DNA from 2 places in the Streptomyces sp. ATCC 21386 genome. Region 1 is predicted to be linked to the other one. Evidence: riboswitches for the same ligand, from Rfam matches in the RefSeq annotation. Region 1 holds a riboswitch; the other holds the start of a gene.

The links. Region 1 has a riboswitch for S-adenosylmethionine ahead of GWK25_RS31195 (aminotransferase class V-fold PLP-dependent enzyme). Riboswitches for the same ligand answer to the same signal wherever they lie in the genome.
Positions count from the first base shown of each region.
Region 2: another riboswitch for S-adenosylmethionine. It lies ahead of thrC (threonine synthase); the one in region 1 lies ahead of GWK25_RS31195 (aminotransferase class V-fold PLP-dependent enzyme).

Region 1 is NZ_JAAVVL010000001.1:7,240,706-7,256,142, reverse strand. Features, by position in the region: gene GWK25_RS31215 (c-type cytochrome) at 1-805, shown strand, start outside; gene GWK25_RS31210 (ubiquinol-cytochrome c reductase iron-sulfur subunit) at 802-1,857, shown strand; gene GWK25_RS31205 (cytochrome bc complex cytochrome b subunit) at 1,854-3,494, shown strand; gene trpD (anthranilate phosphoribosyltransferase) at 3,649-4,713, shown strand; SAM riboswitch class IV at 5,005-5,120, shown strand; gene GWK25_RS31195 (aminotransferase class V-fold PLP-dependent enzyme) at 5,247-6,608, shown strand; gene GWK25_RS31190 (glycerate kinase) at 6,569-7,813, opposite strand; gene GWK25_RS31185 (SLC13 family permease) at 7,838-9,253, opposite strand; gene GWK25_RS31180 (response regulator transcription factor) at 9,364-10,038, opposite strand; gene GWK25_RS31175 (HAMP domain-containing sensor histidine kinase) at 10,067-11,557, opposite strand; gene GWK25_RS31170 (small secreted hydrophilic protein) at 11,490-11,786, opposite strand; gene GWK25_RS31165 (Lrp/AsnC family transcriptional regulator) at 11,869-12,150, opposite strand; gene GWK25_RS31160 (rhomboid family intramembrane serine protease) at 12,147-12,902, opposite strand; gene GWK25_RS31155 (hypothetical protein) at 13,107-13,346, shown strand; gene GWK25_RS31150 (NYN domain-containing protein) at 13,417-14,760, shown strand; gene GWK25_RS31145 (C40 family peptidase) at 15,021-15,437, shown strand, end outside.
Region 2 is NZ_JAAVVL010000001.1:9,297,339-9,312,775, forward strand. Features, by position in the region: gene GWK25_RS39790 (NADH:flavin oxidoreductase) at 1-961, opposite strand, end outside; gene GWK25_RS39795 (TetR/AcrR family transcriptional regulator) at 1,159-1,737, opposite strand; gene GWK25_RS39800 (dihydrofolate reductase family protein) at 1,808-2,401, shown strand; gene groL (chaperonin GroEL) at 2,535-4,157, opposite strand; gene GWK25_RS39810 (cold-shock protein) at 4,511-4,717, opposite strand; gene GWK25_RS39815 (MoaD/ThiS family protein) at 5,178-5,453, opposite strand; gene thrC (threonine synthase) at 5,573-6,874, opposite strand; SAM riboswitch class I at 6,892-7,052, opposite strand; gene GWK25_RS39825 (glucosyl-3-phosphoglycerate synthase) at 7,184-8,128, shown strand; gene GWK25_RS39830 (trehalose-6-phosphate synthase) at 8,400-9,809, shown strand; gene otsB (trehalose-phosphatase) at 9,907-10,782, opposite strand; gene GWK25_RS39840 (DUF3263 domain-containing protein) at 10,800-11,027, opposite strand; gene GWK25_RS39845 (ABC transporter substrate-binding protein) at 11,342-12,562, opposite strand; gene GWK25_RS39850 (ROK family protein) at 12,825-13,817, shown strand; gene nagA (N-acetylglucosamine-6-phosphate deacetylase) at 13,817-15,088, shown strand; gene GWK25_RS39860 (1-phosphofructokinase family hexose kinase) at 15,252-15,437, shown strand, end outside.

The sequences.
Region 1 (15,437 bases):
AAAGCTCTCCGCACGACGACGCCATCCGCTGGCGGCGCTCGTCGTCCTAACCATCGCGCTGGCGGCCTGCGCGGGGCTGTACACCGCCTTCGCACCCGCGGACAAGGCGGTGGCCGAAGAAACCGCGCAGACCCTCACCATCGAGGAGGGCAAGAAGCTCTACGCCGTCGGCTGCGCGAGTTGCCACGGCACCGGCGGTCAGGGCACCTCCGACGGTCCCAGCCTCGTGGGTGTGGGCGCGGCGGCCGTCGACTTCCAGGTCGGCACCGGCCGTATGCCGGCCCAGCAGCCGGGCGCGCAGGTCCCGAAGAAGCCGGTCGTCTACTCGCAGGCCGAGATCGACCAGCTCGCGGCGTACATCTCCTCCCTGGGCGCCGGCCCGGAGATCCCGACCGAGAACGAGTACGACCCCGAGGGCGCGGACATCGCCGAGGGCGGCGAACTCTTCCGGACCAACTGCGCTCAGTGCCACAACTTCACCGGCAAGGGTGGTGCGCTGTCCGAGGGCAAGTACGCGCCGTCCCTTGAGGGTGTCGACCCGAAGCACATCTACGAGGCCATGCAGACGGGCCCGCAGAACATGCCGTCCTTCCCCGACACCACGCTGTCGGAGGAGAACAAGAAGGACATCATCGCGTACCTCGACGCGGTCAACAGCGACGACACCGTGGAGCCCGGTGGCCTCAGCCTCGGCGGGCTCGGCCCGGTCAGCGAAGGCCTCTTCGGCTGGGTGTTCGGGCTCGGCGCGCTGATCGCCGTCGCCGTCTGGGTCGCCGCTCGGACCGCAAAGGCCAAGAAGTCATGAGTAGCCAAGAGATTCCAGAAGAGAACCTGCCCATCGAGCAGGACGCGCACGGCGCGGTGACGGTCGCGGACGAGGAGAACCCCTTCGCGGACCCCGGCCTGCCGCCCCACGAGCACCGGGTCCAGGACATCGACGAGCGGGCCGCCAAGCGGTCCGAGCGCACGGTCGCCCTGCTGTTCACGGTGTCGATGCTGGCCACCGTCGCCTTCATCGCCTCGTACCTGGTGATCGACGTCGACAAGTCGATCTACGTCTGGCCGATCGGTCACATCAGCGCGCTGAACTTCGCGCTGGGCATGACCCTGGGTCTGTCGCTGTTCTGTATCGGCGCCGGCGCGGTCCACTGGGCCCGCACGCTGATGTCGGACGTCGAGGTCGCCGACGAGCGTCACCCGATCGAGGCCTCGCCCGAGGTCAAGGCCAAGGTCCTGGCCGACTTCAAGCAGGGTGCCCAGGAGTCCGCGCTCGGCCGCCGCAAGCTGATCCGCAACACGATGTTCGGCGCGCTGGCCCTGTTCCCGCTCTCCGGTGTCTTCCTGCTCGGCGGCCTCGGCCCCGCGCCCGGCACCAAGCTGCGGCACACCACCTGGGCCAAGGGCAAGAAGCTCGTCAACATGAACACCAACGAGCCGCTGCGTCCCTCGGACGTCGCGGTCGGGTCGCTGACCTTCGCCATGCCGGACGGCCTGGACGAGCACGACCACGACTTCCAGAAGAACATCGCCAAGGACGCCCTGATGATCGTTCGGATCCAGCCGAACGACATCAAGGACAAGCGCGAGCTGGAGTGGTCCCACGAGGGCATCGTGGCGTTCTCGAAGATCTGCACCCACGTGGGATGCCCGATCTCGCTGTACGAGCAGCAGACGCACCACGTGCTCTGCCCCTGCCACCAGTCCACCTTCGACCTCGCCGACGGCGGGCGGGTCATCTTCGGCCCCGCGGGTCACGCCCTTCCGCAGCTGAGGATCACCGTCGGCGAAGAGGGCTACCTCGAAGCGGTCGGCGACTTCGAAGAGCCCGTCGGTCCTGCCTTCTGGGAGCGCGGATGAGTACTACGCCCACCACCGACGCACGCGACAAGCGTGCCAAGGCACCGGCCGGCGAGCGCGTCGCCGACTGGGCCGACGGCCGGCTCGGGGTCTACTCCCTGGCCAAGGCCAACATGCGCAAGATCTTCCCCGACCACTGGTCGTTCATGCTGGGCGAGATCTGCCTGTACAGCTTCATCATCATCATCCTCACGGGTGTGTACCTGACTCTCTTCTTCCACCCGTCGATGAACGAGGTGGAGTACCACGGCAGCTACATCCCGCTGCAGGGTCAGCTGATGTCCGAGGCGTTCAACTCGACCATGCACATCTCCTTCGAGGTGCGCGGTGGTCTGCTGATCCGGCAGATCCACCACTGGGCCGCGTTGATCTTCCTCGCCGGCATGTTCGTGCACATGATGCGCGTGTTCTTCACGGGTGCGTTCCGCAAGCCCCGTGAGGTCAACTGGCTGTTCGGCTTCCTGCTGTTCGTCCTCGGCATGTTCACCGGCTTCACCGGTTACTCGCTCCCGGACGACCTGCTCTCCGGCACCGGTGTCCGCTTCATGGAGGGCGCGGTCCTGTCCGTGCCGATCGTCGGCACGTACCTGTCGTTCTTCCTCTTCGGCGGGGAGTTCCCGGGCGGCGACTTCGTGGCCCGCTTCTACTCCGTCCACATCCTGCTGCTGCCGGGCATCATGCTCGGCCTCGTGGTGGCGCACCTGATCCTGGTCTTCTACCACAAGCACACCCAGTACGCGGGTCCCGGCAAGACGAACAACAACGTCGTCGGCATGCCGCTGCTCCCCGTGTACATGGCGAAGGCCGGCGGCTTCTTCTTCCTGGTCTTCGGCGTCATCGCGATCATCTCGGCGATCGCCACGATCAACCCGATCTGGACCATGGGCCCCTACCGGCCGGACCAGGTCTCCACCGGCGCCCAGCCCGACTGGTACATGGGCTTCTCCGAGGGTCTGATCCGTGTCATGCCGGGCTGGGAGATCAACTTCTGGGGTCACACGCTCGTCCTGGGCGTGTTCATCCCGCTGGTGATCTTCCCGTTGGTCCTGGTCGCGATCGCGGTCTACCCGTTCATCGAGTCCTGGGTCACCGGCGACAAGCGCGAGCACCACATCCTGGACCGCCCGCGCAACGCGCCGACCCGTACGGCCTTCGGCGTCGCGTGGATCACCTGGTACATGGTCCTGCTGATCGGTGGTGGAAACGACCTCTGGGCGACCCACTTCCACCTGTCGATCAACTCGATCACCTGGTTCGTCCGGATCGCGTTCTTCGTGGCCCCGGTCCTCGCGTTCGTCGTCACCAAGCGCATCTGCCTCGGCCTGCAGCGCCGCGACAAGGACAAGATCCTGCACGGTCGCGAGACCGGCATCATCAAGCGCCTGCCGCACGGTGAGTTCATCGAGGTCCACGAGCCGCTCAGCCAGGAGCAGCTGCACACGCTCACGGCGCACGAGCAGTACAAGCCGGCCGAGCTCGGCCCCGCGGTCGACGAGAACGGTGTCGCCCGCAAGGTCTCGCGCCTGGAGAAGGTCCGCGTCAAGCTGAACAAGGGCTACTACGGCCCGGACAGCCAGATCGCCAAGCCGACCGTCGAGGAGTACAAGGAGATCACGAGCGGCCACGGCCACCACTGATCGCTTCGCTTCGCCACACACGGTCGAAGGGCCCCCGTCCGATCTTCGGACGGGGGCCCTTCGCCGTGCCCCGACCTGGATAGGGTGGGCGTATCAGTGATTTCGCGGTCCGCGTGGCATCCCCTGCTCGCGGCTACGACACCCAGGAGCGGCTATGAGCGCTGTGACCCCCGCTGGAGGCGACACCGCGGCGGGCCGTTCCTGGCCCGCCGTGCTGAACGCGCTGCTGTCCGGGCACGACCAGGACGCCGGTGCCACCTTCTGGGCGATGGACCAGATCATGCGCGGTGAGGCGACGGACGCGCAGATCGCCGGGTTCGTGGTCGCGCTGCGGGCCAAGGGGGAGACCGTCGAGGAGATCACCGGTCTCGTCGAGGCGCTGTACGAGCACGCCAAGGTGATCGAGGTGTCGGGGAGGACCGTCGACATCGTCGGTACGGGCGGGGACGGCGCCAAGACGGTCAACATCTCCACCATGTCGTCGATCGTCGTCGCCGGTACGGGCGCGAAGGTCGTCAAGCACGGCAACCGGGCCGCGTCGTCGGCGTCCGGGGCGTCCGACGTGCTGGAGAAGCTGGGCGTCAATCTGGAGCTGACGCCGCAGCGGGTGGCCGAGGTCGCCGAGGAGGCCGGGATCACCTTCTGCTTCGCGGTGAAGTTCCATCCGGCGCTGCGTCATGTGGCCGCAGCGCGTGGGCAGTTGGGCATCAGAACCGTCTTCAACGCGCTCGGGCCGCTGGCCAACCCGGCGAAGGTGCGGGCCCAGGCGGTCGGTGTGGCCGACCCCCGGATGGCGCCGATCATGGCCGGTGTCTTCGCCGAGCGCGGCAACTCCTCGCTGGTCTTCCGCGGGGACGACGGGCTGGACGAGCTGACGACCACGGCGACGTCGCGGGTGTGGGTCGTACGGGACGGCAAGGTGACCGAGGAGGGCTTCGACCCGCGTGACGTGGGGTTGGAGCTGGTGCCGGTGGAGGCGTTGCGCGGGGCCGACGCCTCGTACAACGCGGATGTCGCGCGGCGGCTGCTGGCCGGGGAGACGGGACCCGTGCGGGATGCGGTGCTGCTGAACTCGGCGGCGGCGCTGGTGGCGTTGGAGCCGACGTCCGGGCCGCTGGCGGAGCAGTTGCGGGGCGGGATGGAGAAGGCGGCGGAGTCGATCGACTCCGGGTCGGCGCGGCGGGTCCTCGAGCGGTGGGTCGCGGCGACGAACCGGTAGTTCTCCGACTGAACCGGTAGTTCTCCGACTGCGGGTGCGTGGGGGCTGGTCGCGCGCAGTTCCCCGCGCCCCTGAAAAGCATGGGCTGCGCCCCATGCCTTTCAACTCGCGGCCCCGCCGCTTTTCAGGCCCGAAGGGCCTGGTCTTCTAGGGCGCGGGGATGTGCGCGAGAAGCCCCACCGGGCCCGCGGTCGCCAACGAACCGTCCCGCCCCCGAGCTAGCAGGCGCCCCATTCCGGAATCCGGACTCGAGTTGCGGCGCGGCGATCACTTCACGTACGTTCTGGTTCAGGTCATGAGTGACAGCCCATAGCCCCGGCTGGCTGTCCGGCAACCCTCCTTCCGTGGCGGGGTGCCCCGGGTGAAGACCGGGTCGTAGGCAGCGAGGTCTACGGCAAGCGCGGTTTCGAGGGAGTCTTCCGTGAGCAAGCGAATGCGATAGGGCCGCCGAGCCCCGCCTCCGCGCACCCCTTTCTCTTCTTTCTCCTCCTCCGCATGCCTTCCTTCGGCATGCCTCCTCACGGGAGCACCCCATGTCTGTCTCCACCCTTGCCGCCGACCAGTCCGTTTGCGCCCCGCTGCCCGTTCTGGGCCGGGATGTCACCGTCCCGCTCGTCACCGGCGGAGAGGTCAGCTACGCCGCGCTCGACTACGCGGCCAGCGCCCCGGCCCTGCAGCGCGTCTGGGACGACGTGGCGGCGTACGCGCCCTACTACGGCAGCGTCCACCGCGGCGCCGGCTACCTCTCCCAGCTGTCGACCGACCTCTTCGAGAACGCCCGCAGGACCGTCGCGGAGTTCCTCGACTGCCGTGCCGACGACCAGCTGATCTTCACCCGTTCGACGACGGACTCGCTGAACCTGCTGGCCCAGGCGCTCCCCGCCGACTGCCAGGTCTTCGTCTTCGAGACCGAGCACCACGCCTCGCTGCTGCCGTGGCGGCACGCGCGGGTCACCTACCTGGACGCGCCCCGCACGCCGCGGGAGGCCGTCGCCACCCTGGAGGCCGCCCTCGCCGAACGCGACCCGCACGGGCCTGCGCTGGTCTGCGTCACCGGCGCCTCCAACGTCACCGGCGAGATCTGGCCGGTGCGGGAGCTGGCCGCCGCCGCGCACGCCCACGGCGCGCGGATCGTCCTCGACGCCGCCCAGCTGGCCCCCCACCACCCCCTCTCCGTACAGGAGTTGGACGTGGACTGGGTCGCCTTCTCCGGCCACAAGCTGTACGCGCCGTTCGGTTCGGGCGTCCTCGCCGGCCGCGCCGACTGGCTGCGCGCGGCGGACCCGTACCTCGCGGGCGGCGGCGCCAGCCGCAAGGTGACCCGGCGCACCGACGGCGGTGTGGACGTCGAGTGGCACGAGACCGCCGCCCGGCACGAGGCCGGTTCGCCCAACGTCATCGGCGCCTACTCCATCGCCGCCGCCTGCAAGGCGCTCACCGAGGCCGGGTTCGACACCCTGGTCGCCCGTGAGCGGCACCTGATCGACACCGTGCGCGCCGGGCTCGCCGAGGTGCCCGAGGTGCGGATCCTCTCGCTCTTCGGGGACGACGCCCCGCGCGTCGGCGTCATCTCCTTCGTCGTCGAGGGCTGGAACAGCTCCCACTTCGCCGCCGCCCTGTCCGCCGAGTACGGCATCGGCGTACGCGACGGACTCTTCTGCGCCCACCCCCTCGTGCGCACCCTCCTCGGCAGCGACCCGCAGACCCAGGGCGAGTGCGGCGCCCCCGAGGCCGCGCCCGGCGAGCGCTCCCTGAACGCGATCCGGGTGAGCTTCGGCGCGGGCACCCCCGACGAGCACGTGGAGCGGTTCGTGAGCGCGGTGAAGGAGCTCGTACGGGACGGCGCGCAGTGGAACTACCGTACGGAGGACGGGCGTTGCGTTCCGGCCGTCTGACGCTCGGCCGTCTGACGCTCGGCAGGCCGGCTGCCTGCCGTCACCCGTGCGCCCAGGACGATCATCCGCAGGGCCCGTTCCGTGGCGTCGGTGAGGAGCTCGCTCGCGCGGAGCATGGCCTCCGCCAGGGCCATCGGGGCGGGCAGGATGCCGGTGTACGCGTCCACGCCGGGTACCTCGTGCGCGCCCTCGCCGAGCGTGCCCGCGAGGGCGAGGACCGGGCGGCCGTGCAGCTTGGCGCGCCTGGCGACCTCGGCGGGGACCTTGCCGCGCGGTGTCTGGTGGTCGAGGGCGCCCTCGGCGGTGATGACCAGGTCGGCGCGGGCGAGCCGGGCGTCGAGGTCCAGGTGGTCCAGCAACACCTCGAAGCGGGGGAGCAACCGGGCGCCCAGGGCGGCCAGTCCGGCCCCGAGTCCGCCGGAGGCGCCGGTGCCGGGGCCGTACCGGAGATCGGTGCCGGCGGGCACGTCGGGCAGGTCGCGGGTGAGGACGTACGCCCAGTTCTCCAGGGCCGTGGAGAGCTCCTCGACCTGCTCCGGTGTCGCCCCCTTCTGCGGGCCGAAGACCCGGGCCACGCCCCTCTCGCCGCACAGCACGTTGAACGGGTTGCAGGCCACCAGCAGCTCCACGTCCTTCAGACGGGGGTCGAGACCGGACGGGTCGATCCGGTCCAGTCGGGTCAACTCCCGCCCTCCCACAGGTAGTTCACGACCGGCGGCGTCCAGGAGGCGCGCTCCCAGCGCCTGGAGGGCACCGGCCCCGCCGTCCGACGTACCGGAGTCGCCGCAGCCGATCAGGATCCGCCCCACTCCGGTGTCGAGCGCGGCACGGATCAGCTCGCCGACGCCGTACGTGGTCGTCGCGCCGGGGTCGCGCAGGGCGGCGGGGACGAGGGAGAGTCCCGCGACGGCGGCCATCTCCACCACGGCCGTGTCCGTCATTTCGGAGGCTGGGGAGCCGAGGAGGGCGAAGTGGGTCTCGAGCGGTTCGCCGACCGGGCCGGTGGCGAACCGGGGGACCAGGCGGCCCCCGGTGGAGGCGGCCAGCGCGGCCGCCGTGCCCTCGCCCCCGTCCACCAGGGGGATGAGGTCCACCTCGGCGTCGGGGACCGCCCGGCGGACGCCTTCCGCGATGGCCTCGGCGGCGGCCTCGGCCGACAGGGACTCCTTGAAGCCACTGGGGGCCACGGCGACTCGGTTCAGCATGTTCTCAGGGCTCCTGACGAAGGGTTACGGGACGAGCGGGACGCCCATCAGCGGCCAGACCGCCAGGGCGAAGAGCACGATCAGGGCGGCGGTCAGCGGGGCCAGGACGGCGGAGAGCCGCAGCAGGTCGCGGGGGGTGTAGGTGGGAGTGCCGGGGAGGTCGGCGAAGAGCGCGACCGGCTTCGCCGAGGCGGGGAGGGTGTGGCAGAAGCCCGCCGCGGCGGTGGAGGCTAGCGCGGCGGCGACCGGATTGACCCCGGCACCCACGGCCGCCGCGACCACCAGCGGGACCAGCACCGACGACCGTGCCGACCGCGACTGCAGCACCAGATGCGCGGCCGTGCTCACCGCCACGACCACGGCCAGGAAGAGCGGCGGTGTGAGCCCCGCGGGCAGCCCGGAGACCAGCCACTTCGCCGCCCCCGAGTCGCTGAGCGCGACGCCCATCGCCATCGTCGCGGCCATGAACAGCAGCATCGACCAGGGCACGGTCCTCAGCGCGTCCTTCAGCCGCACGGTGCCCAGCGCCGGCGAGCAGGCGACGACCGCCCCGATCAGCGCGACCACGGCCGGCGGCACCCGGTGCAGCGGCTCGCTGCACCACAGGACCACGACCGTGGCCAGCAGCAGGGCGCACCGCGACTCCGCGGCCGACCAGGGGCCGGACACCGGTCGCTCGCTGTGGAGCTGGATCTCCTCGACGGTGACGCGCACGAGGCCCCGGCGGTCCGCGCGGCGGGTCGTCGTCAACAGGACGGCCTCGGCCGCCAGATGGGACGACACGATGGCCAGCGGCAGCCCCAGCAGCAACCACTGGGTGAAGCCGATCCGGTCGCCGGTCGCCTCCCACAGCACCGACACGGTGATCAGATGCGCGCCCGCGCCGATCAGGGTCGCCACCGCCGACAGCAGGATCACGGTGGGGAACAGCAGCGCGAGCATCACGACCAGTCGTCGCCGGTCGGCCAGCGCCTTCGCCAGGGCCAGGAACACGGGCAGCGCGAGCGCGGCGCGGCCCGAGGTGGCGGGCACGGCGAAGGCGGTCACCACGAGCGCCGCCGTCGTCAGGTGTGTCAGCTGCCGTACGGTGCGCGCGCCGCTGACGAGAAAGGCCGCGGCCCGGCCCGCGAGCCCCGTCCGGGTCACCGCCGCCGCCAGGACGAACGCGCAGATCAGCAGCCATACGGTGTCGTCGCCGAGGGTACGGAAGAGGGTGTCGTCGCTGATCACTCCCGTGACGGTGAGGGCGAGGCCGGCGCCGAGGGCGATGTAGGTGTCGTCGATCGGGGTGCCGATCCACGCGCAGGTCGCCAGCGCGAACACCGCGAGGGTGAGGCGGGCGTCTCCGCCGAGGCCGACGAAATTGCCGGGTACCGCGAGCAGGGCGCAGAGGGAGAGGGCCACGCAGAGGGAGGCGGCGAGACGGAGGGTCAGGGTCACGTCTTCAAGGGTTCGACCCGGGGGTGAGTCCTTGATGAGGCGTTGATGAAGGGAACTTCACGTCGGTCTTCGGCCGCGGGCCTGTGGGGGGCGCGCAGTTCCCCGTGCCCCTAGAGGGGCGCGGCTGCGGGCAAGCGGTAGCCCATGCCCCGCACCGTCTCCAGTTGTGCGGCTCCGAGCTTCTTCCGCAGCGCCCGTACGTACACGTCCACGATGTTCGACCCCGGGTCGAAGTCGTAGCCCCAGACGTGGGACAGGATCTGCTCCCGGGACAGGACCTGGCCGGGGTGGCGCAGGAACAGTTCCAGCAGGACGAACTCCCGCGCCGTCAGGTCCACCAGGCGCTCCCCGGCCCTCGCCCGCCGCGTCCGCAGGTCCAGGGTCAGTTCGCCGCTGCGCAGCATCGTCACCTCGGGCGCCCGTGCGGCCGTACGCAGCCGGAGGCGGACGCGCGCGAGCAGTTCCTCGAAGCGGAACGGCTTGGTCATCCAGTCGTCGGCGCCGCCCTCCAGGCCGGCCACGGTGTCGCGTACGGAGTCGCGGGCGGTCAGCACGATCACCGGGACGGTCACCCGGGCCTCGCGCAGCTCGCGCAGGACCGTGAAGCCGTCGCGGCCGGGGAGACCGATGTCGAGGACGATCAGGTCGAAACCGCCGGTGAGGGCGTAGTCGTAGGCCGCGTCGCCGTCGCCGACCACGGTCGTGGTGAAGCCGCCCGCGCGCAGGCCCTTCTCCACGAACGAGGCGATGCGTTCCTCGTCCTCGACGATGAGGATGCGGTTCACGGGCGAGCTCCTTCGGTGTCCGTCGGTTTCATGCGCGTGCCTCCTCCAGAGTCAGGACGAAGGTCGCGCCGCCGCCCTCGGTCGGGTGCAGCCGGACCCGGCCGCCGTGGGCCTCGGCGATCGCGCGGACGATCGACAGACCGAGCCCGGCGCCTGAGCCGCGGGCGCCGCGTCTCGCCGTACCGCGCCGGAACCTCTCGAAGATCACCTCGGTGTCCTGCGGTTGCACCCCGGGCCCCGAGTCGACGACGTACAGCTCGATCGACGCACCGTCGGCGCGGGAACCGATGCGGATGCTCTGGCCGGCGGTGGTGTGCTGCACGGCGTTCTGGGCGAGCTGGACCATCGCCTGCGTGATCCGCTGGGGATCCAACTCGACCTGCCGGTCGGCCACTTCGGCGAGCTGCCAGTCGCGGTCGCCCAGAGTGCGGGCCTTGACGTAGACATCGGCGGTGAGTTCGGCGAGCTGGACCGGTTCGGGACTGACGAAGTCGGGCCGTTCGGCCTTGGCGAGCAGCAGCAGGTCCTCGACGATGCGGCTCATCCGGTCCAGTTCGTCGGTGACCAGCCGGACCGTCTCCTCGCGTTCGGCGGGATCGTCCCCCATCAGCTCCAGATGGCCGCGCACGATGGTGATGGGGGTGCGCAGCTCGTGCCCCGCGTCGTCGACGAACTCCCGCTGCGCGGCGAACGCCCGTTCCAGCCGGTCGAGCATCCCGTTGAACGTCTCGGCGAGGGCGGCCACGTCGTCCCTGCCGTGCACCGGGATGCGCCGGGTGAGGTCCTGCTCGGTGAGCTGCGCCGCGGCGGACCGCACGAGCCGTACGGGCTTGAGGATCCGGCCCGCGACCACCCAGGCGATACCGGTCGTCATCAGCAGGGCCACCCCGGAGATGGCGAGGAGCACCCGGAACACCTCGTCCGCGCGTCGCTGCTCGCCCGCCGGATGGAAGGCGACCACGAACGCCGCGTCCGCCGCGGCCCCGTACCGGGCCACCTCCACCTTCGCCCAGCGGATCTCGCCGGTGGGCCGTTCCAGGGTGCCCGATGAACGGGGAGAGTCGAAGATCTTCCGCTGGGCGTCGGCGTCCTTGTACAACGGCAGCGCGACGGCGACCTCCCGTTGCTGTCTGAGCCATCGGGGGGACTGCCCGGGCCGGCCGACGAGTCCGATCAGTTCCTCGTGGACGTCTGCGTTCTGCCGTTGCAGGAAGACGGTCAGCAGCCGGGCGGGCTCGGTGAAGGGCCGTCCGGTCTCCGGATCGACGCCCTCCTCCTGGAGGTTGGTGAACTCCCCGGCCTCCTGGACCAGCAGTTCGTCGACCCGCTGGTCCACGTCCCGCAGGAGGATCGACCGCGTGGTCGTCGCCACCGAGGCGAGCGCCACGGTCATCACGAGCAGCAGCCACAGCAGGATCCGGACGCGGGCCGAGACCCGCCCGCGCGGTCGGTCAGCCTTCGTCACCGGGGCCGTCGTCGGCGTCGTCCCGGCCGTCCTGCTCGGCGGCGTCGTCGTCATCGTCGTCACTCGCGGAACTGTCGGTCACCGGGGGCCGCGACACGACCTCGTCACTGGGCGTTGCCTCCGGCCGTGACGGCGTGGGACTGGGCGACCCGCTCTCCAGCTCCACTTTGGAGGGCACCTTCGGCGGCTGCGGGCTGTCGGTCAGGGCGAAACTGGTCGCGGCGATCCCGAGCGGAATCGCCACGACGGCGGCGAGAGCCGCGATCCGGCGGGAGAAGACCATGGGGACGATCCTGCGGAGGAGACCCGTCGGCGAGGATGAGGGTGAGATGAGGACTTCTTCATCTCGGGGCGGCTCGCGGGTCTCAGCCGTCCAGTCCGATGGCGAACGCGGCCTCCAGGTCGTGCTGCGAGTACGTCCGGAACGCCACGTGCGTGTCGGTGCCCAGCACACCCGGGATCTTGCTGATGGACCCGGGGATCACGTCGGCCAGGTCGTCGTGGGCCTTCACCCGGACCATGGCCACCAGGTCGTAGGTACCGGTCACCGAGAACACCTCGCTCACGGATTCGAGGGCGGCGATCGACTCCGCGATCTCCGGGATCCGGTCCACGCTGGTCTTGATGAGCACGATCGCGGTGATCACGGCTGTTTCTCTCCCTCGGGGGCCGGAGCGGGGACGTCCGACGGAACATCCACGGGCGCTTTCACTCTAGCCCCACGCCCGTAGCGCCCCCACGCGTAGGCGAACCCCAGTCCGAACCCCACCAGGTGTGCCAGATAGGCGACCCCCGGCCCCGAGGTCTGCCGGCCCGCGGCCAGCCACTGCAGGCTCACCCAGAACGGCAGGGTGACCCACGCCGGGAACCGCAGCGGAAGAAAGAAGAGGAAGGGCAGGAGGCTCGTCACCCGCGCCCTGGGGAACAGGAACAGAAACGCGCCGAGGACCGCGGAGATCGCCCCCGACGCGCCGACCAGCGACTGCGGGGACCCGGCGTGCGCCGCCGCGTACGCCACCAGCGCGACATAGCCGCAGCCCACGTAGAAGAGGGCGAACTCCACATGGCCCATGCGCTCCTCGGCCATCGCCCCGAAGACGAAGAGGAAGAGCATGTTGCCGAGGAGATGCAGCCAGCTGCCGTGGACGAAGAGCGCCGTGAGGGGCGTGAGCGCCGCGCGCCCGGTGCCGTGGAACAGCTCGTCCGGGACGACACCCCAGCGCCGGAAGTACGCCCGCTGCGCGGCGAGCAGCTCGTCCCCGGTGCCGTACACGGGGTTGAGGCCCGCCGCCGGTCCGATCAGGAAGAGCGCACAGCACACGGCGATCAGCCCGTACGTCACCGGCGCCGACTCGTTTCGTACGGCCCGGGCGGCCGAGGTGCTCCACTTGCCGATCATGAGCAGAGCATGACGTAACGGGACTCACCCGCACAGACCGCCTCGCCGCCGACGGCGATCGGCCCCGCCCCCGCGGGCAATCCGCGGCGCCACCGCAGGCGAACAGGCGTCCAGGACCGGTCAGGCCGTAGGGTTACGAGCCACACGCACCGGGACGCCGGTGCTACACGGACCGGAAGACCGGAAGAAGGAAGAGCAGCCACGATGACGGTTCCCCTGCCGACGGACACCACCCGCTGGCGCTGCACGCTCTGTGGCAACCTCACGCGGTTCGACGTGACCCGCTCGTCGAAGGTCGTCGAGTACGTTCACCTCGATCTCGCCGGGAAGCCCGAGGTCGAGGAGCGCAACGTGGTCAGTGAGACCATCGAGTCGGTCCGTTGCCGCTGGTGCAACGCCGTGGACCAGGTGGAACTCGTCGACAGGCCGGGCGCCGGCTCCTGAGGATGGGGGTCCCCCTGCTCCGGTGACGTCGGGAGCGGGGACGGCCCCGCGAAGAGATGGGGTGTGACGGATGGTGGAGAGCTCAGGCGGGGGGCCGGGCGACGGCGCCGCTGAGGTGCTCGACCGTCCGCTGCCCGAGGGCGTCCGCAAGCGCGTCGTGCAGATCGTCTCCGACGGGTTCGGCGGACTGACCGTCGGCGAACTGCCCGCCCAGCTCAGACAGTACGCCCGGTTCGCCCCGAACCGCCGGGTCAAGTTCGCCGGGAACGCCATGGCGGCCGCCGTGGAGAGCGACACGCTCTTCAGACAGCGGATCGGGGAGCGGTTCCGGGAGGCCCATCCGGAGCTGGCCGGCGCCCTCGACACGGGTGCGCCGCCCCCGGCCGCGGATCCGCTGGACGTGGCGGCCGCGGCCTATGTGCTGCGCCCCACGGGCTGGGTGAAGCTGGTCGCCGCCGCCGGTGAGGAGGCCCTGCGGGCCGACGCCGAGCGCGCCGACGAGGAGAGCCGCGCCGAGCTGGAGCGGCTGCGCGAGCAGCTCGCCGAGGCCCGCGGCCACACGAAGACCGAGACGGAACGGCTGCGCGCGGAGCTGGAATCGGCCAAGAAGGACGCCGACTCGCTGCACCGCAAGCTCCGGGCCGCCCTCAGCGACGTCAAGCGCGGCGAGGCCGCCCTGCGCAAGCTGCACGCCGAGATGGAGACCCTGCGTGCCGAGGGCCACGCCCAGGTGTCGGCCGCCGAGAGCGAGACCCGGCGGCTCAAGGCGCGGCTCGGCGAGGCGGAGGCCGCCCTGGAGGCCACCCGGAGGGCCGCCCGCGAGGGCCGCAGCGTCGAGGACATGCGGGTACGGCTGCTGCTGGACACCGTGCTGGACGCGGCCCAGGGCCTCAGACGTGAACTGGCGCTGCCGCCGGTCTCCGTACGGCCCGCCGAGACCGTCGACGCGGTCGAGCCGGGCCGGATGACCCCGAAGGACATCGCCGCCCGCGCGCTGTCGGAGAACGACCCGGCGATCCTGGACCAGTTGCTGGCGCTGCCGCAGGCGCACCTCGTCGTCGACGGCTACAACGTCACCAAGACCGGCTATCCGCAGATGCCGCTGGAGAAGCAGCGGCTGCGGCTCCTCGGGCAGCTCTCCCAGCTCGCCGCGCAGACCGGTGCCGAGGTGACCTGTGTCTTCGACGGGGCCGAGCTGGCCGCGCCGGTGCTGCTCGCGCCGCCGCGCGGAGTGCGGGTGCTGTTCTCCAAGCCGGGTGTCACCGCCGACGAGTTGATCCGCCAGCTGGTGCGCGCCGAACCCCCCGGCCGGCCGGTCATCGTCGTCTCCACCGACCGTGAGGTGGCCGACGGGATCGCCAAGGCGGGGGCCCGGCCGGTCGCCTCCGCGGTGCTCCTCAAGCGCCTTTCCTGACCGTTCGATCCCCTGGGCCCCAAGGGCAACGTACGGGCGCTATGACCGAATTGGACGGAACTGTTGCGCAACGTAGCGTCAACCGGGCGCTACTGGATGTGTGTTGAGTGTAAATTGTGCGCCCTGGGGCGGGATTTTTCCTGTGGGGGATTTGAAGTGATCACCGTTGGGTCACTAGGGTCTGGGCTCAAACCTCTCAACGGGTGATCGTCGCCGGAGTCCCCGCCGGTCGGTCGCTCACATGAAGGAGTTCACCTACCGTGGCGTCCCACCGTCGACCCAAGCAGCCGAGCCGTACGCGTGTGACCGTGCTCACCACCGCTGCCGCCGCTGCCGTGGCCCTGACCTCGCAGGCCGCCAACGCCACCCCCGGCGAGAAGCCGAGCAAGGACGACGTCCAGGCCAAGGTCCACAAGCTGTACGAGGACGCCGGGCGGGCCACCGACAAGCTCAACGGGGCCGAGGAGAAGCAGGAGAAGCTCGAGAAGGAGATCTCCACGATCCAGGACAACGTCGCCAAGGGTCAGGAGGAGCTCAACGAGCTCCGGGAGGGCATAGGCCTGGCGGCCAGCGCCCAGTACCGCTCGGGTGGCATCGACTCCTCGATCCAGCTCTTCCTCTCGGCCGACCCGGACGACTACCTGGACAAGGCCGCCACGCTCGACCAGCTGACCGGT
Region 2 (15,437 bases), 2.1 Mb from region 1:
CGGCGAACGCGGCGAGGAACTCCCCGTCCAGGCCGACCGAACCGACCGTGATGGTGGGCTTGCCGGTGAGCTTCTTCGTCCAGCCCGCGAGGTTCAGCTCGGACCCCTCGAACTCGGCCTGCCAGTAGCGGCGCGTGGACGCGTGGAACGCGTCGACACCGGCCGCCACCAGCGGGCTCAGCAGCGCCTCCAGCTCCTGGGGCGTCTCGGCGAGACGCGCGTCGTACGCGTCCTGCTTCCACTGCGAGTAGCGGAAGATGACGGGGAAGTCGGCGGACACGGAGTCCCGTACGGCCGCCACGACCTCCGCCGCGAACTTCGTCCGGGCGACGAGGTCACCGCCGTAGGCGTCGGTGCGACGGTTGGTGTGCTCCCAGAGGAACTGGTCGACGAGGTAGCCGTGGGCGCCGTGGATCTCGACGCCGTCCATGCCGATGCGCTCGGCGTCGGCGGCGGACTTGGCGAAGGCCGCGACGACCTCGTCGATGTCGGCCTGGGTCATCGCGCGGCCGCCCTCGGCCTCGGTGCCGTCGGGCCGCAGACCGGAGGGGCCGAGGACCGGGGCCTCGGGGAACAGCTTGCCCTGCTGCCGGACGGTGCCGATGTGCCACAGCTGCGGCACGATCGTCCCGCCCCCGGCGTGCACGGCCTCCGCGACCTTCGCCCACCCGGCGAGCTGCTCCTCACCGGCGAACCGGGGCACCCCGTCGAGGTCCCCCGCCGTCTCGTGCCCGACGTACGTCCCCTCGGTCACGATCAGCCCGACCCCCGCGGCCGCCCGCCGCCCGTAGTACGAGGCGACGTCCGCACCGGGCACACCACCGGGCGAGAACACCCGCGTCATCGGCGCCATCGCGATCCGGTTGGGGATGGTCAGCCCGTTGATCGTGACGGGCCGGGACAGCACCTCGGCGGCACGGGACGCGGAACCAGTGGCGGAGGCGGCGGAGGCAGTGGTCACGGAGGAACTCCTTGGAGGCGTCGGACGGCGAGGGGCACCGACGGCGGCGGGCCGTCGGGTCCAGACGATATGTGCACATGCATCAACCGTCTCTCTGGCCAACGGCTCCCCCCGGCACCGCATTCCGCTCCGCTCGCAGAGCTCCCTGTGACCCCGGACACAACGGCGGGTGGCGCTCTCCTCGGATCGCCGCCGGTCTACTCCGCCCCCACGATGCGCTCCACGGCGGCCGCCACCAGCTGCTCACGCTCCGCCTCGTCGAAGACGTCCGGCAGCGTGAGCTGTTCGACGATCAGCCAGTTCAGCGTCAGGATGAGCAGCTTGACGGCCATGGCGTCGCCGGGGAGGCCGGAAGCCTCGTGATAGGCGACATTGGCGTCGACGTCGGCCCGGACCCGGTCGGTGAGGACCTTGCGCAGCTCGGGGCGGCGGGTGGCCTCCAGGCGCAGCTCCAGCAGTGCGAGGTAACCGGTGCGGAAGGCGGCGACGCGGCCGACGAGCTCCCGCATCAGTTCGACATAGGTCTCACGGTCGCGGCCGGCCGCCCGCTGACGGGCGATGGTGGCCTCGTCGGGCTGGAGCCGCTCGTAGACCCGGGCGCCGGCCTGGGTGAACAGGTCGTCACGGTTGGCGAAGTAGTTGGACGCCGTGCCGATGGGCACGGCGGCTTCGGCGTCCACGGCCCGGAAAGTCAGTCCTCGCGCGCCTTCTCGGGCCAGCACCTCGATAGCCGCGTCGACGAGGGCCGCGCGCCGCTGCTCGTTCCGTCTCACCATTGACACCACTCCGGATGTAGTACTACGTTCAAACCACTTCAAGCAGAGTACTACGTATGGGGGTCATGAGATGCGAAAGCTCGTGTACTACGTCGGCGTCTCGCTCGACGGCCGCATTGCCGGTCCCGGCGGCGAATTCGACTTCTTCCCGCAGGGCGACGAGCAGCAGGCCGCCGCCTACTCGACCTGGATGAACGCGCTGCACCCGGAGACCGTCCCGACCGCCTACCGCGCGGCCGTCGGCGTCGCCGACGCACCCAACCGGCGTTTCGACACCGTCGTCATGGGCCTCGGCACCTACCGCCCCGCCTTCGACAACGGGATCACCAGCCCCTACGCGCACCTGCGTCAGTACGTCGTGTCCAGCACCCTCGCCCCGGACACCGACCCTGCCGTCACCGTCGTGCCGAGCGACCCGCTCACCCTCGTCCGCGAGCTCAAGGCCGAAAAGAGCACCGGCTTGGACATCTGGCTCTGCGGCGGCGGCCGGCTCGCGGGCACCCTGTTGCCCGAGATCGACGAGCTGCTGATCAAGACCTACCCGGTCGTCGTCGGCACCGGAATCCCGATGGTCGACGGCGCCTTCGACCCCACCGCCTTCGACACCGCCGAACGCACGGCCTTCCCCAACGGCGTCACCTTCACCCGCCTCACGCGCCGCTGATGCGGGGGCCCTCTCCGGCTCTCGTCTCAGCCGAATCCTGCTCCCCTCCCAGCCGAAACGCCCGAGGGCGGCACCCCCCTTTCCAGGGGAGTGCCGCCCTCGGTACCGCAGGACGGTGATCGACCGGGGTCGATCAGAAGTCCATGTCACCGCCCGGCATGCCGCCGCCGGCGGGCGCGGCGGCCTTCTCCGGCTTGTCGGCGATGACGGCCTCGGTGGTCAGGAAGAGCGCGGCGATGGAGGCGGCGTTCTGCAGAGCGGAGCGCGTCACCTTCGCCGGGTCGATGATGCCGGAGGCGATCATGTCGACGTACTCACCGGTCGCGGCGTTCAGGCCGTGGCCGACCTGGAGGTTGCGGACCTTCTCCACGACGACGCCGCCCTCGAGGCCACCGTTGACGGCGATCTGCTTGAGCGGGGCCTCCAGCGCGAGCTTCACGGCGTTGGCGCCGGTCGCCTCGTCACCGTCGAGCTCCAGCTTCTCGAAGACCTGGGAGGCCTGCAGCAGGGCCACGCCACCACCGGCGACGATGCCCTCCTCGACGGCCGCCTTCGCGTTGCGAACGGCGTCCTCGATGCGGTGCTTGCGCTCCTTGAGCTCCACCTCGGTCGCGGCACCGGCCTTGATGACGGCCACGCCGCCCGCGAGCTTCGCCAGGCGCTCCTGGAGCTTCTCGCGGTCGTAGTCCGAGTCGCTGTTCTCGATCTCGGCGCGGATCTGGTTGACCCGGCCCTGGACCTGCTCCGAGGAGCCGGCCCCGTCGACGATGGTGGTCTCGTCCTTGGTGATGACGACCTTGCGGGCGCGGCCCAGGAGGTCGATGGTGGTGTTCTCGAGCTTGAGGCCGACCTCCTCGGAGATGACCTCGCCGCCGGTGAGGATGGCGATGTCGTTCAGCATCGCCTTGCGGCGGTCACCGAAGCCCGGGGCCTTGACGGCGACGGACTTGAAGGTGCCACGGATCTTGTTCACGACCAGGGTCGACAGGGCCTCGCCCTCGACGTCCTCGGCGATGATCAGCAGCGGCTTGCCCGACTGCATGACCTTCTCCAGGAGCGGGAGCAGGTCCTTGACGTTGGTGACCTTGGAGTTGGCGATGAGGATGTAGGGGTCCTCCAGGACCGCCTCCATGCGCTCCATGTCGGTCGCGAAGTACGCCGAGATGTAGCCCTTGTCGAAGCGCATGCCCTCGGTGAGCTCAAGCTCCAGACCGAAGGTCTGCGACTCCTCGACGGTGATGACGCCTTCCTTGCCGACCTTGTCCATGGCCTCGGCGATCAGCTCGCCGATCTGGGTGTCGGCGGCGGAGATGGAGGCCGTGGAGGCGATCTGCTCCTTGGTCTCGACCTCCTTGGCCTGGTCGAGCAGCGCACCGGAGACGGCCTCGACGGCCTTCTCGATGCCGCGCTTGAGGGCCATCGGGTTGGCGCCGGCGGCTACGTTGCGCAGGCCTTCCTTGACCAGGGCCTGGGCGAGAACGGTCGCGGTGGTCGTACCGTCACCGGCGACGTCGTCCGTCTTCTTGGCGACTTCCTTGACCAGCTCGGCGCCGATCTTCTCGTACGGGTCCTCGAGCTCGATCTCCTTGGCGATGGACACACCATCGTTGGTGATCGTGGGGGCGCCCCACTTCTTCTCGAGGACGACGTTCCGGCCCTTGGGGCCGAGCGTCACCTTGACGGCGTCCGCGAGCTGGTTCATGCCGCGCTCGAGGCCGCGCCGCGCCTCCTCGTCGAACGCGATGATCTTGGCCATGTGAAGTGGTCCTCCCGGACTGGGGTGGATTGCTCCGGACCGCGCTGGCGCCCGCGACGGACGGCCTGCCTGCCTCGTGGTTCCTTGCCCCACCCGGCCTGCGGGCCTCACCGACCCGGTCCTCGTTGTCACTCTCACCTTCAGAGTGCTAACGCCAATGATTAGCACTCGACCATGCCGAGTGCAAGCGGCTCTCGATGATCCGCAGGTGAACGCGCCCGCGCACGCGCCGCCCCGGCGGCCCAGCGCCCCGCACGTACCCCTCACACGCAGGAGGGCCCGCACCCCTGACGGGGTGCGAGCCCTCCCGAAAAGAACGAAGAACGTCGCTGCGTGAAACCCGGCGCGTTACTTCAGCCGACCGCGAGCCGGACCATGTCCGCCTGCGGCCCCTTCTGACCCTGCGAGATCTCGAACTCGACCCGCTGGCCCTCTTCCAGGGTGCGGTAACCGTCCATCTGGATCGCGCTGTAGTGGACGAATACATCCGCACCACCGTCGACCGCGATGAAGCCGTACCCCTTCTCCGCGTTGAACCACTTGACGGTGCCCTGAGCCATGCCTAACTCCCCTATTACTGGCCCTTGCACAGATCCACACTTCGCGGATCCGGGTCAGACCTCACCCCCCAACGGTTGGGGGTGTGCGCCGGAACGCGTCGACCGCGGCCGAATGTATCTGTCCAACTGCCCTCTGCAACAGGTCAATCGGACGAGAATTCTGGACACGACCGGTCGGGAATGTACGAACAATTCGCCTGAATTCAGGGCAAGTCGGGCCCCACAAAAGGAACGAAATACGCAAAAGGCCTGCACACTTTGGCTACTTCATATAGGGCGTGCGGCGCGATCGGATATGCGCCCGGCAAGGAATCACTACGGTGATCGGACCGGGTTCCCCAACTCTACAGTGCTCAACCATAGAGAATTGCCCCCTCCGCTTCTCTCACGGAGGGGGCAATTCGATGAACTCTCGGTAATCAAAGTTACCGACGGTTACTACCGACCGGTACGGCGACGGTCAGCCACCGGCGACCGCGGGAATGATCGAAACGCCCGCACCGTCCGGCGTAGCCGTCTCCAGACCCTGCTCGAAGCGGACGTCGTCGTCGTTCACGTACACGTTCACGAACCGCCGCAGCTTGCCCTGGTCGTCGAGCACCCGGGCGGCGATCCCGGTGTGGTTCTTCTCCAGGTCGGCGATGACCTCGGCGAGGGTCGCCCCCTCGGCACTCACCTCGGCCTGCCCGCCGGTGTAGGTGCGAAGAATGGTGGGGATGCGGACGGAAACGCTCATGACGTGTGACCTCCGGTCAGTGCAGAAGAGTTAGGGGCGCGGGGCTGTGTTCAATGTGCGGCTACCGCCGCGTGGGCGCGACCAGCCCCACGGACCCGCAGACGAACGACTACCAGGCCTTAGACAAGGCCGGCCTCACGGAACGAATCAAGGTTGGGCCGGATGGTCGCGGTCAGGCCGGTCCCGGCCACCGCGTCCAGCGTCTTGAGACCGTCACCGGTGTTGAGCACGACCGTGGTCAGCGTCGGGTCGAGGAGACCGTCCTCGATCAGCTTCTTCGTGACGCCGACGGTCACCCCACCGGCGGTCTCCGCGAAGATCCCCTCGGTGCGCGCGAGCAGCTTGATCGCCTCGACGACCTGCTCGTCCGTCACGTCCTCCACGGCCCCACCGGTCCGCCGCGCGATGTCCAGCACATACGGCCCGTCCGCCGGGTTGCCGATCGCGAGCGACTTGGCGATGGTGTTCGGCTTCTGGGGCCGCACCACGTCGTGCCCGGCCTTGAAGGCCACCGACACCGGCGAGCACCCCTCGGCCTGAGCGCCGAAGATCTTGTACGGCTTGTCCTCGACGAGCCCGAGCTTGATCAGCTCCTGCAGCCCCTTGTCGATCTTCGTGAGCTGCGACCCGGAGGCGATCGGCACGACCAGCTGGTCGGGAAGCTGCCAGCCGAGCTGCTCGCAGATCTCGTACGCGAGCGTCTTGGAGCCCTCAGCGTAGTACGGCCGCAGGTTGACGTTCACGAAGCCCCAGCCCTCGCCGGCCGGGTCGCCGATCAGCTCGGAGCAGAAGCGGTTCACGTCGTCGTAGTTGCCCTCGATGCCGACGAGCTCGCCGCCGTAGATCGCGGCCATGACGACCTTGCCCTGCTCCAGGTCGTGCGGGATGAACACGCAGGACCGGAAGCCGGCGCGGGCGGCGGCGGCGCCGACGGCACCGGCCAGGTTGCCCGTGGAGGAGCAGGAGAGAGTGGTGAAGCCGAAGGCGCGGGCCGCCTCAAGGGCCTGCGCGACGACCCGGTCCTTGAAGGAGTGCGTCGGGTTGCCGGAGTCGTCCTTGACGAAGAGCTTGCCGGCGTCGACGCCGAGCGCGGCGGCCAGGTTGTCGGCCTTCACGAGCTGGGTCCAGCCGGGGTTGATGTTCGGCTTCGTGGCCACGTCCGCGGGGACGGGCAGCAGGGGCGCGTACCGCCAGATGTTCGCGGGACCGGCCTCGATCCGCTTGCGCAGCTCCTCCGTGTCGTAGGCGGAGTAGTCGTACGCGATCTCCAGCGGCCCGAAACACTCCTCGCACGCGAAGACCGGGCCGAGGGGTACGCGGTGACCGCACTCACGACAGCTCAGAGCGGCGGCGGGGCCGAGGTCTACTGTGGAGGTGGAGCCGAGGGAGTCGGTGGTGCTTGCAACAGTCTGCGCAGCCATGGAGGCGAGGCCCTTTCTCCTCATCTTCCTCACGACGCACTTCGCCGTGAGACGGATTTGGCACCTTCCCTAGCCGGGAGCCTCACCACGATGACGGTGAACGGATGTCGTGGTCAGACCGGCTGGAGGGTTGCCGGGGCTTCATCGGGCCGTATCCCTCTGCCCCTCTGGATGAGCGGTATTTGGTTGTATGCGCCGACGAGCCGCGACATGCGATGGTCATCAGCGTTGTCCAAGACTGTAACCGAAGGCCAGGACAGTTGAGAGAGCCGTCCGAACCGCGAGATGAACGCAGAGGAGCCGCGCACTGTGCTGAACGAAGTCGAGCGCTGGCTGAGTACCCGCTCCTGGTCCATGGCCGACCGCCCGCTGCACCGGATCATGGCCGCGAAACGCGCCACGGGACAGACGGTCAGCGTCGTCCTGCCCGCGCTGAACGAGGAGGAGACGGTCGGCGACATCGTCGCGATCATCCGTCACGACCTCATGCGACAGGTCCCGCTGGTCGACGAGATCGTGGTCGTCGACTCCGGCTCGACCGACCGGACCTCGCAGGTCGCGGCGGCCGCCGGGGCCACGGTCGTCCACCGCGACGACATCCTGCCCCGCATCCCGGCCGTGCCCGGTAAGGGCGAGGTCCTGTGGCGGTCGCTGATGGTGACCTCCGGCGACATCGTCTGCTTCATCGACGCGGACCTCAGGGAGTTCTCGTCGGACTTCGTCTCCGGGATCGTCGGCCCCCTGCTCACCGACCCCGGTGTCGATCTCGTCAAGGCGATGTACGACCGCCCCCTGGGCTCGGCCGCGGGCCAGGGCGGACGTGTGACGGAACTCATGGCCCGCCCCCTGCTCAACATGCACTGGCCTCAGCTGGCCGGCTTCGTCCAGCCGCTCGGTGGCGAGTACGCGGCCCGGCGCTCGCTCCTCGAGCGGCTGCCGTTCCCGGTGGGCTACGGCATCGAGCTGGGCATGCTGGTCGACGCGCTGCACCTGGTCGGCCTCGACGCGCTCGCGCAGGTCGACGTGGGCGTCCGCAAACACCGGCACCAGGACGGGGCGGCGCTGGGCCGCATGTCGGCGGCGATCTACCGCACGGCTCAGCTGCGGCTGGCCCGGGGCCATCTGATCCGCCCGGTCCTGACGCAGTTCGAACGGGGCCGGGAGGGTTTCGAGCCACGCACGTACTCGGTGGACCTGGAGGAACGACAGCCGATGCTGGAGATCGAGGAGTACGCGGAGCGCAGGGCTGCGTAGGGCGGCGTAGGGGGTGGGGGTGCCTGTTTCGTCGCCGGGTGCGGGTGAGTGGGGCTTCTCGCGCAGTTCCCCGCGCCCCTGAAAAGCAGGGGCTGCGCCCCGTGCTTTTCAGGCCCGCAGGGCCTGGGCTTCTAGGGGCGCGGGGAACTGCGCGAGAAGCCCCCACTCACCCGCAGCCGCCCACGCAACACGCACCCCCTGCCCCATAGGCACCCCGTAGACGGCCGAACCGTACGTTTGACCGGCGAACCCAGGGGCTAGGTTGAGCCGTATGGCATCGACGCACAGCGCGCGGATCCTCGTCGCCTCCAACCGCGGCCCCATCACGTACACCGAGGACGAATCCGGCGCCCTCACAGCGAAGCGCGGCGGTGGCGGCCTCGTCTCGGGCCTCTCCGCGATCGACCCGGACGCGGGGGCCGTCTGGGTGTGCTCCGCCCTCGGCGACGGCGACCGCGAGGCCGTACGCCGCGGTGTCGGCGAGCCCGGCGTCCGCATGCTCGACATCCCCGCCGACGTGCACCACGACGCGTACAACGGCGTCGCCAACTCCACGCTGTGGTTCGTGCACCACATGCTGTACCAGACCCCGCTGGAGCCGTCCTTCGACGCGGAGTTCCGGCGCCAGTGGGCGTCGTACGAGACGTACAACCGCGCCTTCGCCGAGGCCCTCGCCCAGGAGGCGGCGGACGGCGCGTCCGTGCTCGTGCAGGACTACCACCTGACCCTGGTCCCCCGGATGCTCCGCGAGCTCCGCCCCGACCTGCGGATCGGTCACTTCTCCCACACCCCGTGGGCGCCCGTCGAGTACTTCCGGCTGTTGCCCGACGACATCGCCGCCCAGGTGCTCGACGGCATCCTCGGCGCCGACCGGGCCGCGTTCCTCACCCGGCGGTGGGCGGACGCGTTCACCGAGTGCGCGCGCGCCGTCCTCGGCCCCGATGCCCCGTCCGGCACCCGGATCGGCGTGCACGGCCTGGGCGCCGACGCGGACTTCCTGCGGGCCCGCGCCCACCAGGCGGACGTCGACGACCGCATGGCCACGCTGCGGGAGCAGATCGGTACGGCCCCCGACGGCTCCCCGCGCCGCACCATCGTCCGCGTCGACCGTACGGAACTCTCCAAGAACATCGTGCGCGGCCTGCACGCCTTCCGGCAGCTTCTCGACGAGCGGCCGGACTGGCGCGAGCGCGTCGTGCACATCGCCCTCGCCTACCCGTCGCGGCAGGACCTCGCGGTGTACCGGGACTACATGACCGAGGTCCAGCGGGTCGCGGACGACATCAACGAGCGGTACGGGACGCCGGACTGGACCCCGGTCGTCCTCCACCTGAAGGACGACTTCGCGCGCTCCCTCGCGGCCTACCGGCTCGCCGACGTGGCCCTGGTGAACCCCATCCGGGACGGCATGAACCTCGTCGCCAAGGAGGTGCCGGTCGTCTCCGACGAGGGGTGCGCCCTCGTGCTGTCACGGGAGGCCGGGGCGTACGAGGAGCTGGGCGACGACGCGCTGGTGGTGAACCCCTACGACGTGGTGGGCACGGCCGCCGCCCTGCACGAGGCGTTGCGCCAGCCGGCGGCGGAGCGGGCGGAGCGGACGAAGCGGCTCGTCGCGGCGGCGACCGCATTGCCGCCGACGCGGTGGTTCCTGGATCAGTTGGGGGCGTTGGAGGGCGCCTGACAGCTCGGGGGGGTTCGTCGGCGAGTGCGGGTCCGGTGGGGCGTGGGGTTTCTCCCGCAGTTCCCCGCGCCCCTGAAAAGCACCGGGCCCCCTGTCGCTACACGTGCTCGGCGATCGTCGACAGCAGGTGGACGACGCCCGCCGGGCCGTCCACCACCAGGTCCGCGCGCTCCGACAACTCGCTCACCTCCGCGCTGCCGCTGCACACCAGCAGGCCCGGTGTGCCCTCGGTGCGGAGTTTCTCGACGGTGGCGAAGGCGGGGAGGTCGCCGAGGTCGTCGCCGGCGTAGAGGACGGACTCCGCGGCGGTCTCCTTGAGGTAGTCGTGGAGGGCGACGCCCTTGTCCATGCCCGGGGGGCGCAGTTCGAGGACCATGCGGCCGGGTTCGACGATGAGGCCGTGCCGGCCGGCGAGGTCGGCCAGCGGGGCGCGCAGCGCTTCGAAGGCGGCCTGCGGGTCGGTGGCGCGGCGCGTGTGGACGGCGACCGCGCGGCCCTTCTCCTCGATCCAGGTGCCCTGCCACGCGCCGACGCCGTCCAGCAGCCCGGGGAGCTCCGCGCGGACCGCGGCGACACCGGGGTGCGGGGCGGGGGCGCTGACGGTGCCGGTGACGGCGTCCCAGCGTTCGGCGCCGTAGTGGCCGAGGACGACGAGGTGTTCCAGTCCGGGGACACCGGCGAAGCCGCCGTGGCGGACGGCGACGGCGGCGGGGCGACCGGTCACCACGGCGACGGAGGCGACCTTGGGGGCGAGTGCGGCGAGCGCGGCCACGGCGTCGGGGTGGGCGCGGGCCTGTTCGGGGTCGGGGACGATGGGGGCGAGGGTGCCGTCGAAGTCGAGCGCGATCACCGTGCGGCCGGGTCGTCGGAGGATCGCGTCCAGCGCGTCCCGCCCGGCGGGGGTCACGGGTGTCGGCAAGGTGGCCCCGGAGTTCGCCGGATGCGTGTTCTCTGCGTCCTTGTGGCTGCCCATGGCTTCGACCCTATCCGTCATCGCTCCTCGCGGCGGGCCTCTCGCACCCTTCGCAGCCGGTTGACGGTGACCGGGTCGTGGGCGAGGGCGCGGGGGTCGTCGAGCAGGGCGTTGAGGAGCTGGTAGTACCGCACGGGAGCGATCCCGAGCCGCTCCCTTATGGCCCGCTCCTTGGCCCCCGGCCCCGCCCACGACTGCCGTTCCACGGCGAGGATGGCCTGTTCACGGGGTTCGAGCGCGTCCATGGGACGACCGTAACGGAGGGGTGTGACAGGGCGCCCAGCAGCTCGGGGGTGCGTGTGTCGTCGGCGGCCGGCGGCCGGTGGGGCTTCTCGCGCAGTTCCCCGCGCCCCTGAAAAGCAGGGGCTGCGCCCCGTGCTTTTCATCCCGCAGCCCCGTCGCCTCTCAGGCCCGCAGCCCCGTCGCCTCTCAGGCCCGCAGGGCCGTGGTCTTTCAGGCCCGCAGGGCCGTGGTCTTTCAGGGGCGCGGGGAACTGCGCGCGAAGCCCCACGAACCCGCACCCGCCAACGAAACACGCACCCCCGAGCTACTGGGCGCCCTATTCCCCCCGGTCCGCAACACTCGCCGTCTTCTGCAACTGCTCCAGCACAACCCCCGGATCAGTTCCCGGCCGCACCGCCCGCCCGATCTGCTCCTTGACCGCCGCGCTGACATCCGCCCAGGACGTCTTGCCCACCGGCGGCAGCACCGCGCCCGGCAACGCGTCGAGGAACGGCGCGAGGTCCGCCTCGTCCTTGTCCGCCGCCATCTCCTCGGACGCCGACACGGTCACCGGCAGCAGGTCGTACTCCCGGGAGAAGTCGAGGACGTTCGCGTCGCTGTAGACGAAGTCGAGGAAGTCCCCGATCTCCTCCCCGTGGCCGTTCTCCTTGAAGGCCATCATCCAGTCGGCCACCCCCATGGTCGCGTGCCGCCCGCCGCCGTACCCGGGCATGGCGGCCGTCCCGTAGTCGACCCCCTCGTCCGCGGCCATCCGCATCAGGCTGGGGTGCCCGTTGAGCATGCCGACCTCCCCGCGCGCGAACGCCGCGAACGCGTCGGCCCGGTTCAGCTCCGCCGGCGCGGTGGGCCCGGTGAGCCCCTGGTCGACGAGCTTCTCCTTGAGCCAGGTGAAGGTCCGGACGTTCTCCTCGGAGTCGAGACGGTAGGTGCCGACGGTGTCGACATAGCCCGCCCCGCCGCTGAGCAGCCACTGCATGGTCTCGGCCTGGGCCTCCTCGGGCCCGAGCGGCAGCGCGTAGGGGGTCTTGACCCCGGCCTCGTCGAGGGCCTCGGCGTCGGCCGCCAGCTCGCTCCAGTTGCGCGGGGCGCCGTCGAGGCCCGCCTCGGCGAAGAGCTTCTTGTTGTAGAAGAGGACGCGGGTGGACGCGGCGAAGGGCATCCCGTAGGCGGCGCGCCGCACCTTGCCGGCGTCGGCGAGCTGGGGGAGGAACCCGGCCTGGACGGGGATGGAGAGCAGGTCGTCCACCTCGTAGAGCCGGTCGGCGGCGGCGTAGTCCGCGTAGGTGCCCGCCTGCGCCATGTCGGGCGCCTCACCGGCGGCGACCATCTCCTTGACCTTGCGGTCGACGTCGTTCCAGGAGTACACGGTGACGTCGACCTTGACGCCCGGGGTCTTCTTCTCGTACGCCTTCACGACGTCGTCCCAGTACTTCCGGGAGCTGTTGGCCCTGGAGTCGCCGTAGTCGGCGGCGACCAGTTCCAGGGTGACGCCGGGGCCGTCGGCCGCCGAGGCACCGCAGCCCGCAAGCGTCGCCATCAGTCCCAGCGCGGTCAGTACCGCCGTCCCGCTGTTCCTGACGCCCGTCTTCGTCCGCCGCTGCCGCTCTCGCACTCGTCCTGCCCCAAACCCGTCGCACGTGCCCCCGCGTGAACCAGCCTGAGTCACCGGCTCTCCGCTCAAGGCCGTTGATCACTCAACTTCTCGAACCCTCCATAAGGTCTACACCACTCCTCTCATGAGGTCTAGACCACGCGAGTGGACTAGACCTCTCGCGGGTCCAAGGGCCACACTGTCCTCCGTGAGACATGTCATCGCCCTCGACGTGGGCGGCACCGGGATGAAGGCCGCGCTGGTCGGGGCCGACAGCGCGGACTCCGGGGGTACACCCGCCGGGGCCCCCGTCCTGCTGCACCAGGCACGCCGGGCGACCGGACGCGAGCGCGGGCCGGAAGCCGTCGTCGCGTCGATCCTCGACTTCGCCGCAGAGCTGCGCACGTACGGCGAACGGCACTTCGGCGAGCCCGCCCTCGCCGCCGGCGTCGCCGTGCCCGGCATCGTCGACGCCGAGCGGGGCACGGCCGTCTACGCCGCCAACCTCGGCTGGCGCGACGTCCCGCTGCGCGCGCTCCTCACCGAACGCCTCGGCGTCCCGGTCGCCCTCGGCCACGACGTACGCACCGGAGGGCTCGCGGAGGGGCGCGTGGGCGCGGGCCGGGGCGCGGACCGCTATCTCTTCGTGGCGCTCGGCACCGGGATCGCCGGCGCGATCGGCGTCGACGGCCGGGTGGAGGCAGGCGCCCACGGCTTCGCGGGCGAGATCGGCCACGTCGTCGTACGGCCCGGGGGCATCCCGTGCCCCTGCGGGCAGTACGGCTGTCTGGAGCGGTACGCCTCGGCGGCGGCCGTCAGCCAGGCCTGGGCGCAGACGTGCGGGGAACCCGAGGCCGACGCGGCGGACTGCGCCAAGGCCGTCGAGTCGGGCGACCCGCGCGCGAGCGCCGTCTGGCAGCACGCCGTCGACGCCCTCGCCGACGGCCTCGTCACCGCCCTCACTCTCCTCGACCCCCGCACCCTCATCATCGGCGGCGGCCTGGCGGAGGCCGGTGACACCCTGTTCGACCCTCTCCGCGCCGCCGTGGAACACCGGGTGACCTTCCAGAAGGTCCCCACCATCGTCCCCGCGGCCCTGGGCGACACCGCGGGCAGCCTGGGCGCCGGCCTGATGGCCTGGGACCTGATCGCCCCCACGAGCCCCACAACCCCGACGGACCCTTCGGAGGTAACCGCCTGATGCCCCCCGCATTTTCCGACCAAGGGTCCGAAACCAGCGCCCCGTCAGGGGCACGGGGCAGCGCTGAACATGCGGCTGCCGGCGCGCGGGCGCGACCAGCCCCCACCCACCCGCAGTCGCCGAACCCAGCGCGTCCCTACGTCCTGGAAGGCGCCGACGTCGTCCTCCCCACCGGCACGGCAAAAAACGCCCGACTCACCATCGACGGCACCAAGATCACCGAAGGCATCCCCGAGAACGCCCGCACCATCGACGTCCGCGGCCACTGGATCGTCCCCGGCTTCGTCGACCTCCACAACCACGGCGGCGGCGGAGCCTCCTTCACCTCCGGCACCGTCGACGAGGTGCTCACGGGCATCCGCACCCACCGCCTGCACGGCACCACCACCCTCGTCGCCTCCACGGTCACCGACGACATGGACGGCCTCGCCCACCGCGCCGGCCTCCTCTCCGAACTCGCCGAACAGGGCGACATCGCCGGCATCCACTTCGAGGGCCCCTTCATCTCCCCCTGCCGCAAGGGCGCCCACTCGGAGGCCCTCCTGCGCGACCCCGACCCGGCGGAGGTCCGCAAGCTGATCGACGCGGCGCGCGGCCGGGCCGCGATGGTCACCCTCGCCACCGAACTCCCCGGCGGCCTCGACTCCGTACGGCTCCTCGCCGAACACGGCGTCATCGCGGCGATCGGACACACCGACGCGACGTACGAACAGACGGTTCAGGCCATCGACGCGGGCGCGACCGTGGCCACCCACCTCTTCAACGCGATGCCACCGCTCGGCCACCGCGACCCCGGTCCGATCGCCGCGCTCCTGGAGGACGAACGGATCACGGTCGAGCTGATCAACGACGGCACCCATCTCCACCCCGCCGCCCTCCAGCTGGCGTTCCGTCACGCGGGCGCGGACCGCGTCGCGTTCATCACCGACGCCATGGACGCCGCCGGCTTCGGCGACGGCCGCTACACGCTGGGCCCGCTGGCCGTCGAGGTCGTGGACGGGGTGGCCCGTCTGGTGGAGGGCGGCTCGATCGCCGGCTCGACCCTCACCCAGGACCGCGCCTTCAAACGGGCCGTCACCCTCGACCGCCTCCCCGTCGAGGACGCCGTCGCCGCCCTCTGCTCCAACCCGGCGAAACTCCTCGGCCTCTACGACCGCGTGGGCTCCCTGGACCCCGGCAAGGACGCCGACCTGGTCCTCCTCGACGCGCACTTCGACCTCAAGGGGGTGCTGCGCAAGGGCGAATGGGTGGTCGATCCCCAACTGGGGTGATTCGGCTGGTTGTTGGCATGAGGTGCGGAGTGCGGCGGTTGTCCCGGAGGGCTGGGACGACCGCCGCTCTTTTGGCATGATCGAGCCTCCGCAACCGCGTCCGGGCGAGCGCACCCTGATACTCGGCAGGCGCGCCCACGAGCACCAAAGGGGGTAGGCCCAGGTGATCCTCACGGTCACACTGAACACCGCTCTCGACCTCACCTACCGCGTACGGGACCTCAGGCCCCACACCACGCACCGGGTGACCGATGTCATCGAACGGCCCGGCGGCAAGGGCCTGAACGTGGCCCGGGTGCTGGCGGCGCTCGGCCACGAGGTGACCGTCACCGGTTTCGTCGGCGGCGCG